One region of the Yoonia sp. D2-7 genome, then DNA from elsewhere that is predicted to be linked to it. Evidence: riboswitches for the same ligand, from Rfam matches in the RefSeq annotation. Region 1 holds a riboswitch; the other holds the start of a gene.
The links. Region 1 has a riboswitch for glycine ahead of AC0L7R_RS16255 (D-amino acid dehydrogenase). Riboswitches for the same ligand answer to the same signal wherever they lie in the genome.
Positions count from the first base shown of each region.

Region 2: another riboswitch for glycine. It lies ahead of gcvT (glycine cleavage system aminomethyltransferase GcvT); the one in region 1 lies ahead of AC0L7R_RS16255 (D-amino acid dehydrogenase).

Region 1 covers NZ_CM147912.1:3,285,131-3,290,876, reverse strand. The annotation lists gene AC0L7R_RS16270 (FAD-linked oxidase C-terminal domain-containing protein) at 1-141, opposite strand, end outside; tRNA gene AC0L7R_RS16265 (tRNA-Met) at 440-516, opposite strand; gene AC0L7R_RS16260 (hydantoinase B/oxoprolinase family protein) at 634-4,209, shown strand; glycine riboswitch at 4,371-4,463, shown strand; gene AC0L7R_RS16255 (D-amino acid dehydrogenase) at 4,496-5,746, shown strand.
Region 2 covers NZ_CM147912.1:2,340,670-2,346,415, forward strand. The annotation lists gene gcvP (aminomethyl-transferring glycine dehydrogenase) at 1-2,410, opposite strand, end outside; gene gcvH (glycine cleavage system protein GcvH) at 2,427-2,786, opposite strand; gene gcvT (glycine cleavage system aminomethyltransferase GcvT) at 2,805-3,926, opposite strand; glycine riboswitch at 4,088-4,173, opposite strand; tRNA gene AC0L7R_RS11470 (tRNA-Thr) at 4,586-4,661, opposite strand; gene AC0L7R_RS11475 (ABC transporter permease subunit) at 4,689-5,746, opposite strand, start outside.

The sequences.
Region 1 (5,746 bases):
GGCTGTTGAAGCAGGGCGGACGACGACAGCGGGTTTCAGTTCGTAATCACCTGTCCAGTCGCTTTGCCATTTTTCGGTGTCATCGCCGGTTAGGACATAATCTGCACCGATTGCATCCTTCAGATCGTTCAAAATTGCCATGACGTTCCCCCCAGCAGTATCTCGGCACGACGCTAGCGACGGAGCCGAACCGTGGAAAGCCCTGCGCAATTCTTTTGGTCATAAATATCTCGGGGGTTTGGGGGCTGGCCCCCAATCGACACATCGTCACCGGACGAACTCAAATCTGTCTCGTCTATTGGGGTAATGATGTGGGGTGGTGTTGTGGTGGCGTGGGGGAGACTTGAACTCCCGTACTCAGCGTGGCTCGCTTATGCGAACGCGTCAAGTCGGGCTATCGGCCCAAGCGCATGATCTCGGTTATCGCTAAGAGAAAGTGTGGTGGCGTGGGGGAGACTTGAACTCCCGACCTATCGATTATGAGTCGATCGCTCTAACCAACTGAGCTACCGCGCCAACGAGGGACCGATTACGCAATGCGCCCGAGGGTGTCAAACCGATTCTGACATTGTTCTGCGCTTTCCTTACGACGCACCGCCCCCTACAACAATTTCAAAGCAAATGGGGGCCAGTATGACAGCCAAACAATGGGAATTCTGGATTGATCGTGGTGGCACCTTTACGGATGTCGTGGCGCAAGCCCCTGATGGTCAGATCAAGACCCATAAATTGCTGTCCGAAAACCCTGAACGCTATGTCGATGCCGCTGTGCAAGGCATCAAAGACCTGATGGGCACCGATACGCCTGCAGCTGAATCGATTCGTGCGGTGAAGATGGGGACGACAGTTGCGACGAATGCGCTGTTGGAGCGCAAAGGCGAAGATGTGTTGCTGCTGATCACCAAAGGATTCGGTGATCTTTTGCAGATTGGTTATCAAAACCGACCCAAGCTGTTCGATCTGGAAATTAAACGCCCTGAACTGCTGTACCAGACTGTCGCTGAAATCCCTGAGCGGTTGGATGCAGATGGCGGTGTTGTTATGCCGATTGATCTGGGTGCTGTGCGTGGTGCGTTGCAAGCGGCGTTCGACGATGGGCTGCGGGCTGTCGCGATTGCGTTTCTGCACGGTTACCTGAACCCTGTGCATGAAGATGCGGCGGCGGATATTGCCCGTGAAATCGGGTTCACCCAAATCTCGACCAGTTATGCCACATCGCGGCTCGCCAAACTTGTGTCCCGCGGCGATACGACAGTTGTCGATGCTTACCTATCCCCGATCTTGCGTCGCTACGTGGATCAGGTCGCAGGTGCGCTTGATGTTGGCCGCGTCTGCGGGCGGTTGTTGTTCATGCAATCCTCGGGCGGTTTGACCGATGCGTCGCTGTTCCAAGGCAAGGATGCGATTCTGTCGGGGCCTGCTGGCGGGATCGTCGGTATGGTGAAAACGGCTGAACTTGCTGGCCATGAAAAGCTGATCGGCTTCGACATGGGCGGCACGTCCACCGACGTCAGTCACTATGCTGGCAACTATGAACGTAGTTTCGAGACCGAAGTCGCAGGTGTGCGCATGCGCGCCCCGATGATGGATATTCATACGGTAGCTGCGGGCGGCGGGTCGATCTGTACCTTCCGCGATGGTCGTTTTCAGGTCGGACCGGAAAGCGCGGGCGCCGATCCGGGACCAGCCTGTTACCGCCGTGGTGGTCCACTGACCGTGACCGATTGCAACGTGATGCTCGGCAAACTGTCGCCAGATCATTTCCCTGCCGTGTTTGGCCCCAAGGGTGATCAGCCGCTGGATCGCGATGCTGTGGTGGCAAAGTTCGCTGACCTCATCGAAACGGTCACGCAAGAGACCGGAGAGAACCCCGGCACAGCCGAGGAAATCGCACGTGGTTTCCTGCGGATTGCCGTTGATAACATGGCCAACGCGATCAAGAAAATCTCGGTGCAGCGCGGACATGATGTGACGGGCTATACGCTGCAATGTTTCGGCGGTGCGGGTGGTCAACATGCGTGTCTGGTCGCTGATGCGCTGGGCATGAGCCGCGTTTTTGTCCACCCCCACGCAGGCGTTTTGTCCGCCTTCGGGATGGGATTGGCTGAAATCAGGGCGTTGCGTGAGGTGCAATTGGATGTGCCGCTTGAGGATACTGCCGCCGCAAAGACTGCTTTGACCGCGCTACGTGACGAAGCAGAGGCTGAAGTCCGCAAGCAAGGTGTGTCCGACATTACGACCGAAGCCCGTGCGCATCTGCGCTACGACGGTTCGCACCAACCGCTTGAGGTGCCGTTTGGCACCCCCGCCGCGATGCAAGCCGCGTTCGAGGCCGCGCACCAACAACGTTTCGGTTTCACATCGCCTGAACGCGCCATTGTCTTTGATATGATCAGTGCAGAGGCAATTGGTGGGGCTGTCACGCCGCCTGCGCCGGTTGTGTCTGGCAGCACGAAAGCGGCCCCGATTGCCCATACGCCTGTGGCGTTTGATACGCGGATTGATGTGCCGCTTTATGATCGTACGACGCTTGGTGTCGGCGCAAAAATCCAAGGCCCCGCGATTGTGTTAGAACCGACTGGGACCAATATCATCGAACCCGGCTGGTCCGGTGGAATTGACGATACTGGCAACCTGATCCTGACCCGTGAAGGGGCCGCACATCGCCCGTCCGCCGCTGGCACGAAGGCCGACCCGATCGTGCTAGAGGTCATGTCGAACCTGTTCATGTCCGTTGCGGATCAGATGGGTGCCACGCTTGCGAATACGTCTTGGTCGGTGAACATCAAGGAACGGCTCGATTTCTCTTGCGCGATTTTCGATGCGAATGGTGATCTGGTGGCGAACGCACCGCATGTGCCTGTGCATCTTGGGTCAATGTCCGACAGTATCAAAACCGTTATGCGCCTGAACCCTGACGCGGCAGAGGGCGACGCATATATGCTGAATTCGCCCTACAACGGCGGGACGCATTTGCCGGATGTGACTGTTGTGACGCCTGTGTTTGTCGATGGGAAAGCCGCGTTCTGGCTCGGGTCGCGTGGCCACCATGCGGATATCGGCGGGCGCACGCCGGGGTCGGGACCGCCTGACAGCACACATATCGATGATGAAGGCGTGCTGATTGATAACGTGCAGCTTGTGCGCGGCGGGCGGTTGTTGGCGGATGAGGCAGAGGCCGTGCTTGCATCGGGGAAATACCCGTGCCGTAACATCCCGCAAAACATGGCTGATCTGAAAGCCCAAGTTGCAGCGAACGAGACAGGCCGTCAGGCGCTGCTGAAAGTCTGCGAAACCTATGGGCCGGACGTGGTGACCGCCTACATGGGCCACGTGCAGGACAATGCCGCCGAATCCGTGCGGCGCGTGATTGATACGCTTGAAGGCGGCTCATTTGACTACGCGATGGATGAAGGCCAGCACATCAAGGTCAACGTGACCGTGGATCGCGAAAACCGTCAAGCTACTGTCGATTTCACAAGCACCAGCGCCCAGCATAGCGGCAATTACAACGCGCCGTTCGCGGTCTGTCGTGCTGTGGTGCTGTATGTGTTCCGCACGTTGGTAGGTAGTAATATCCCATTGAACGAAGGGTGTTTAGAGCCGATCACGATCATCACGCCCGAGGGCACGATGCTGAACCCGAGCTACCCAGCGGCGGTGATCGCGGGCAATACTGAAGTATCGCAAGCCGCGTGCAACGCGCTTTACGGCGCGCTGGGCGCGATGGCCTGTTCGCAGGCGACGATGAACAACTTCATCTGGGGCAACGACGATTTCCAGAACTATGAGACGATTGCGGGTGGCACGGGCGCTGGTCCGGGGTTTGCTGGTTGTGATGCGGTGCAGACGCATATGACGAACACGCTGATGACTGATCCCGAGATTTTAGAGAAACGGTTCCCCGTGCGGCTTGATACCTTTGGGATCAGGGCTGGGTCTGGTGGAGTGGGGCAATATCGCGGCGGGCATGGCGCATTGCGCGAATTGACGTTCCTGACGGATGTGACCGTGACGACGCTATGTTCGCACCGGGTGGTGCCTCCGTTCGGGGCGAACGGAGGCGGCGACTCCTTGCCGGGCGAAAACAGCGCACGGATGCCGGACGGGACTGTGGTTGCGTTGAAAGGGAACGACGAGATTGAGCTGCCAGCGGGGGCGACGTTTATTTTGAAATCACCGGGCGGCGGCGGCTGGGGGGCTGCATAGGCTATCGCGCATTTTCACAAGATTATGAGTTGAATTCATTTGATCGGAACGTAAGTTTCCGATACGAAACCCGCATGACGTCCGCACCGGGAGAGCCGGTTGGGTCCGTCGCCGAAGGAGCAACCGCCCCGGTCACTCTCAGGCAAATGGACCGGTGCAGGGCATAACACGCCGAAGAGAGACCTTAGATGGTCCGCCGAAGGAGCAAGCCCAGATTGGGTGAATCTCTCAGGTCCAAAGACGGCGGGGGCACGACGCGACAGCGTACAATGGCGGAGATTTTGCCATGCCTCATATTGCGATCCTAGGTGCCGGTATTACTGGTGTTACCACTGCTTATTCCCTTCACAAACGTGGCTTCGACGTCACCGTCTATGACCGCCAGCGATATGCTGCGATGGAAACCAGTTTTGCCAATGGCGGTCAGTTATCTGCGTCGAACGCCGAAGTTTGGAACCAGTGGTCGACCGTCCTGAAGGGCATCAGATGGATGTTGCAGGCCGACGCGCCGCTGTCTGTGAACCCGCGTCCGCAGTGGCACAAAATCTCTTGGATGGCGGAATTTCTGGGCAATATCCCGCGCTACAAGACGAACACGATTGCGACCACCAAGCTGGCCGTCGCCGCACGCGCTGGGCTGACCGAGATGGCGGATCACACTGGTGTTGATTTCGATTTCAGGCCTGCGGGTATCCTGCATTTTTATAAGACTCAGAAAGACCTAGATCACGCGCGGCGCGTGAATGGATTGCTGGTGCAGGGTGGTTTGACACGAACGGAACTGACACCGGACGAGGTGCTGGCGAAAGAACCTACGCTGCGCGGTGATATCCTTGGTGGGTTCTGGACCGAAAGCGATAGCACTGGCGATATCCACAAATTCACGGTTGGTTTGGCGGATTGGTTGAAGCGGCAAGGCGTGACGTTCAAGCTGGGCCATGCGGTTACGGATGTGCGGTCTGACGCCGACGCGGTAACGATTCGCGCGCAGGGCGAAGACCGTTATGACGGTGTTGTCGTAACTGCTGGTGTCGGATCACGTGCGATTGCGAAAAAACTTGGCGACCGTGTGAATGTCTATCCTGTGAAGGGCTATTCGATCACGGTGAACCTGCCGGATGCGGTATCGCAAGCAGGTGCGCCAAATGTGTCGCTGCTGGATGATAAGGCCAAGATCGTGACATCGCGGCTTGGTGTTGATCGGTTCCGTGTGGCGGGTACGGCTGAGTTCAACGGTGAAAACCGCGATATTCGGGCGGATCGGGTGAAGCCGTTGACCGAATGGGTCGAAACGCACTTCCCCGATGTGAGCACCGAAAGCGTTGTGCCGTGGGCGGGGCTGCGTCCGATGATGCCAAACATGATGCCGCGTGTGGGGCGTGGGCGGTCTGAACGCGTGTTTTACAACACGGGTCACGGTCACCTTGGTTGGACGTTAAGTGCCGCAACCGCGGACCTGATTGGTGGGACTGTTGCGGATGCGTTTCAGAAGCCACAGATCGGCACAACCCTTAGTGGTGAATTGAAAATGGGCTGA
Region 2 (5,746 bases), 940 kb from region 1:
GTGTGTCGATGATACACTCATGTGCGACGCGGCCTGATGGGCCCTTATATAGCACCTCGAACGCCCCCTCGAGCCGTTTGGCAATGTAGTTGGCGTTAAGGATCGCCACGCGCGTCGCTTGCGTCAGCCCGTCGCCCCCCATCATCAAACAATAGGCCCACGAAATTGGCAGCAACGACGGCGACCCGAAAGCCGCGGCAGATACTGCGCCCTCGCCCGTTGTCGGATCGCCAGGCAGATGCGGGATCAGATGGGATTTAACTCCGATGGGCCCCATGCCCGGACCACCACCGCCATGTGGAATGCAGAACGTTTTGTGCAGGTTCAGGTGGCTGACGTCACCGCCCAGATCACCGGGGCGGGACAGACCCACCATCGCGTTCATGTTGGCCCCGTCAATGTAGACCTGACCGCCGTGGTCATGCACAATTTGGCATACCTCGATCACAGTTTCCTCGAACACGCCGTGGGTTGACGGATAGGTGATCATACAGCCCGCAAGGTTATCCGCGTGCTGCTCAGCCTTTGCGCGGAAATCATCGACATCAATATCACCGTTATCGGCGGATTTGATCGGCACAACTTTCCAACCAACCATTTGGGCGGACGCAGGGTTAGTGCCATGCGCGGACATCGGGATCAGGCAAATGTTACGGTGCCCCTGCCCGTTTGCTTGGTGATAACGGGCCATAGACAATAGCCCTGCATATTCGCCCTGTGCACCCGAATTGGGCTGCATCGAAATCGCGTCATAGCCCGTCACGTCACACAGCTTCGCCGACAGATCGTCGATCATTTCCATATAACCGGCCGCCTGATCGCGTGGGACATAAGGGTGCAGCAACGAAAATTCATCCCAAGACACCGGCATCATTTCAGCGGCGGAATTAAGTTTCATCGTGCAAGACCCCAACGGGATCATCGCACGATCAAGTGCCAGATCACGATCCGCCAGCCGCCGCATATAGCGCATCATCTCGGTTTCAGCGCGGTTCATGTGGAACACCGGATGCGTCAGGTAATCAGACGTACGGATCAGCTTTTCTGGGACGTGGTAATGCGGCGTGTAATCCTTGTCCGCGCGCTCGATCCCGAAGGCGCGCCAGACGGCCTCAATCGTGGCGGGACGCGTGCGTTCATCCAACGTGATCCCCACCTGCGTTGTGCCAACAGCACGCAGGTTGATCCCTTCATCAACTGCCGATTTCATGACAGCCGCTTGCAGCGGTCCAACCTCAACGGTGATCGTGTCAAAGAACGTGGCTGGGCGTACGTCAAAACCCGCGCCCTTGATCCCCTCTGCCAGTCGCGCCGTTTTGCGGTGAATACGCTGCGCAATCGCCTTCAGCCCCTCTGGCCCATGGAACACTGCATAAAAGCCCGCCATCACGGCAAGCAACGCTTGGGCGGTACAGACATTCGACGTCGCCTTTTCGCGCCGGATATGTTGTTCGCGCGTTTGCAACGATAGCCGGTATGCGCGGTTGCCGTGACTGTCGATGGACACACCCACAAGCCGCCCGGGCATAGAGCGCGCGTAGTTCTGCTTGGTAGCCATGTAGGCCGCGTGCGGGCCGCCATAGCCCACAGGCACACCAAAACGTTGCGTGCTACCTACGGCAATATCTGCCCCCATCGCACCCGGTTCTTTCAGCAACGTCAGCGACAACGGGTCAGCCGCGATGATACCAATCGCCTTTGCGGCATGCAGTTTGGCGATTTCAGGCGTGAAATCACGGATGTGTCCGTAGGTGCCCGGATATTGGAAAATCGCGCCAAAGACGGCGTCAGCGTCCATATCGTCAGGCTTTCCGATAGTGATCTCGATACCCAGCGGCGCCGCACGGGTTTTCATTACCGAAATGTTCTGCGGATGGCAGTTTTCGTCGATGAAAAAGCCCTTCACCTTTGTTTTCGCGACACGCTGCGCCATTGTCATCGCTTCAGCGCAGGCCGTGGCTTCGTCCAGCAAGGATGCGTTCGCAATCTCCAAACCAGTCAGATCGGACACCATTGTCTGGAAATTCAAAAGCGCTTCAAGACGTCCCTGCGAAATCTCTGGCTGGTAAGGTGTGTAAGCCGTGTACCATGCCGGATTTTCAAAGATGTTGCGCTGAATAGCGGGTGGCGTCACCGTACCGTGGTACCCCTGCCCGATCAGTGATGTCAGCACCTTATTCTTAGACGCCGTGACCTTCATGTGATGCAGCAATTCGCGCTCTGACATCGGTTTCCCAAATTCAAGCGGCGCATCCTGACGGATCTTGGCTGGCAACGTGTCGTCGATCAGCGTTTCCAGATCCTTCGCCCCGAGGACATCCAGCATGTCGGCCATTTCCGAAGGCGTTGGCCCAATGTGGCGGCGGTTGGCAAAATCATATGGTAAATAGTCGGTCGGGGTGAAGGTCATGTCAGGCTCCGTAGGGTTAGGCGATCAAGGCGTTGTACGCAGCTTCATCCATGTATTCGTCCATCTGGGACGCATCAGACGGTTTGATTTTGAAAAACCAGCCCGCGCCGATTGCATCTTCGTTCGCAAGGGCGGGATTGTCCGCAAGCGCACTGTTCACTTCGATGATTTCGCCATCAATCGGTGCCATGATGTCGGAAGCGGCTTTGACGCTTTCGATCACGACAATTTCTTCGTCTTTGGTCACGGTTGTCCCGACATCAGGCAGTTCAACAAAGACGATATCGCCCAGTTGGGTCGTGGCGTGTTCGGTGATGCCAACGACAACAATATCACCTTCAGGGCGCAGCCATTCGTGTTCTTCAGTGAATTTCATGTATCTTCTCCGGTTCGTTTAACGTTTGAAATTTGCAGGTGTGAAAGGAAGTGCCGCGACCGTCAGTGGCAATCGTTTGCCGCGCAGTTCGCCATAGACCGTTGTTCCGATGTCCGCCTGTGCGACCGGCAGGTAGCCCATCGCCACAGGCCCACTGACAGTCGGACCAAAACCACCGGATGTGATCGCCCCAATCGGCGTCTCGTCCTCAATATGTGCAAACAGCGGCACGCCCTCGCGCATCGGTGCGCGTCCTTCAGGCAGCAACCCCACCCGTTTGCGATCCGCCCCGTCAGCCAGCTGGGCCAAGATGACGTCAGCGCCTGGAAACCCACCAGCGCGATCACCGCCACTGCGACGCACCTTTTGGATGGCCCAGTTCAGTGCCGCTTCAGTCGGGGTCGTGTCCGTATTTATATCGTGCCCGTAAAGGCAAAGCCCGCCTTCCAATCGTAGACTATCTCGCGCACCAAGCCCAATCGGGGCCACGTCGTCGTGCGCCAGCAGCGTTTGCGCCAATGTCGTGGCCTGTGCGGCGGGCACTGAAATCTCATAGCCGTCTTCACCGGTATAACCCGACCGCGACACCCAACAATCCGCACCTGCCAGCGACGCCGTGATCACATCCATGAAACGCATATCCGCGACCTTTGGATCAAGGGCTGCCAACACTGTTTCAGCAGCCGGCCCCTGCAATGCAAGCAAGGCACGATCCGTAACTTCGGTGACGCTGACATCGGCCAGGTTGGACTTGAGGTACGCAATATCATCCCGTTTGCAGCCTGCATTCACGACCATGAAGATATGATCACCCCTATTGGCAAGCATCAGGTCATCCATGATCCCGCCCGTGTCATTCGTAAGAAATCCGTAACGTTGACGATCCGGGGCTAGACCCAGAATGTCGACAGGTATCAACGTCTCTAAGGCCGTCGCGGCGGCGGCATAATCCGCCCCCTTGATGATCACCTGCCCCATATGACTGACGTCAAACAATCCAGCTTTGGTGCGGGTGTGCAGATGTTCTTGCATGACGCCCATCGGGTATTGAACAGGCATCGCATAACCCGCGAACGGCACCATCTTTGCGCCAAGCGTTTCGTGAAACTTATGTAGCGGGGTTTGCAATAGATCAGACATCGTAAGCCTCTTATCAATAACGGCCATCTCGATATGCTGATATCGCACGGCACCACTCTGGCACGAAAGCACTGCTTTCGCCTGTGATGCCCCCTCTGTCCGTGTGCCTGAGATTGCTATCCCTTCGGCGGGCACATTGCGTGCCACTCTCCAGAGTATTCGTCTCAACGTCGGTCCGTTTGCCTGAGAGTTTCCGGGGCGGTTGCTCCTTCGGCACCAACTTTTCTGGTTCTCCCGACGTCAAGTGCGGGCACTTTCACGTTTTCCGTGACAACAGGCAAGAGGTTATTTTGGTGATTTTGAGCCGAGGCGGTAAGTCTCGTTTTCACAAACGACAGACTGACACACCAAACACGAAATCGAATTGGGAAATGAACGGCCAACCCGCAGCGCCAAACCTTTGATGCTCAAGATTGTCCTCGTGGCTATCGCATGCCAAGCCAGATGAAAGCTTTCAGGAAATGCTATTCCGTTTTCACTATTTTCATAGACATTGGCGCTGAAGACATCACTTTCCCGACTCGGGATACCCCCAATGGCACCCCCAAACTGGGGGTATCGCATCAAACGCCGCTGGACGGCATCGGACAAACGATATCGACAAAACCTTTGTATGTAAGGCCTAACCGGATGTCATTGGATAAAACTGGATAGTGAAATGGTGCCCCCACACGGACTCGAACCGCGGACCTACTGATTACAAATCAGTTGCTCTACCAGCTGAGCTATAGGGGCACTGCGGCTGCTTTTAGAAAAGGATTCTCACCTCCGCAACCCCTCTTTTTGCGCTTTCGCAAGAAAAATGACTGCAAGCAATCCGACGCAGGTAATCATCAGTGCTGCGGGTGCGGCTTCACTGATATTTTCGAGCGATGCCTTCGCATGGACGCGGGTCGCCAAAGTGTCGTAACTAAAGGGTCTTAAAAGCAAAGTTGCCGGTAGCTCCTTCACCGCGTCCACGAAAACCAGCAGCAAAGCTGACCCGACAGAGGCCCGCATCAAGGGCAAATAAATGCGTTTCAAAACGCCGCCGGATGACTGTCCAAGCGACCGTGCAGCCATCGGAAGGCTCGGTGACACCCGACCGAACGCTGCGTCAGCTGTCCCCTGCGCGATCGCGAAGAATCGCACAACGTAAGCAATGACCAAAACGCCAGCTGTTCCTGTCACCAACAGCCCCGGATCTCGTCCCGTCAACGCCAGCACCGCGTCCGCGAAACGGTTATCCAACGCCGCAAGTGGCACCAAGATGCCCAAACCCAGCACGGCGCCCGGTGCCGCGTAGCCGATCGCCGTCACTGGCATCAGCAACCGTGGCAGTTTTCGCCGCGACAGACGGACCCCGTACACCATGAACAGACCACCCAAGACCGTCAGGATCGCGGCGAGGCCTGCGACGGTGACAGTATGCAGCAACGCCTTGCGCAATCCCGGTGCCACCCATTGTCCGGCGTCTAACGCGTGAGACGTCAAAACGGACACAGGCAACACGAACCCGACCAAGATAGGCAACAGACACACCAAGAACGCAAACGCCCCCTGCCCGCCTGAAAGCTGTGTCAATGACACTGGTCTCTGACCACGGGCCGAGGCGAAGAATTTACTACGGCGGCGGCTTAGCTTTTCAAGCGTCACAAGAAACACGATCATACCGAGCACGCAGGTCGCCAATTGCGCCGCACCGCCAAGGTTCCCGCCCTGCAGCCAAACCGTAAAAATCCCAGTCGTCAGAGTTTGCACGGCAAAATAATCCACGGTGCCGAAATCATTGACGGTTTCCATCATGACAACAGCAACGCCTGCGGCAATGGCCGGACGGG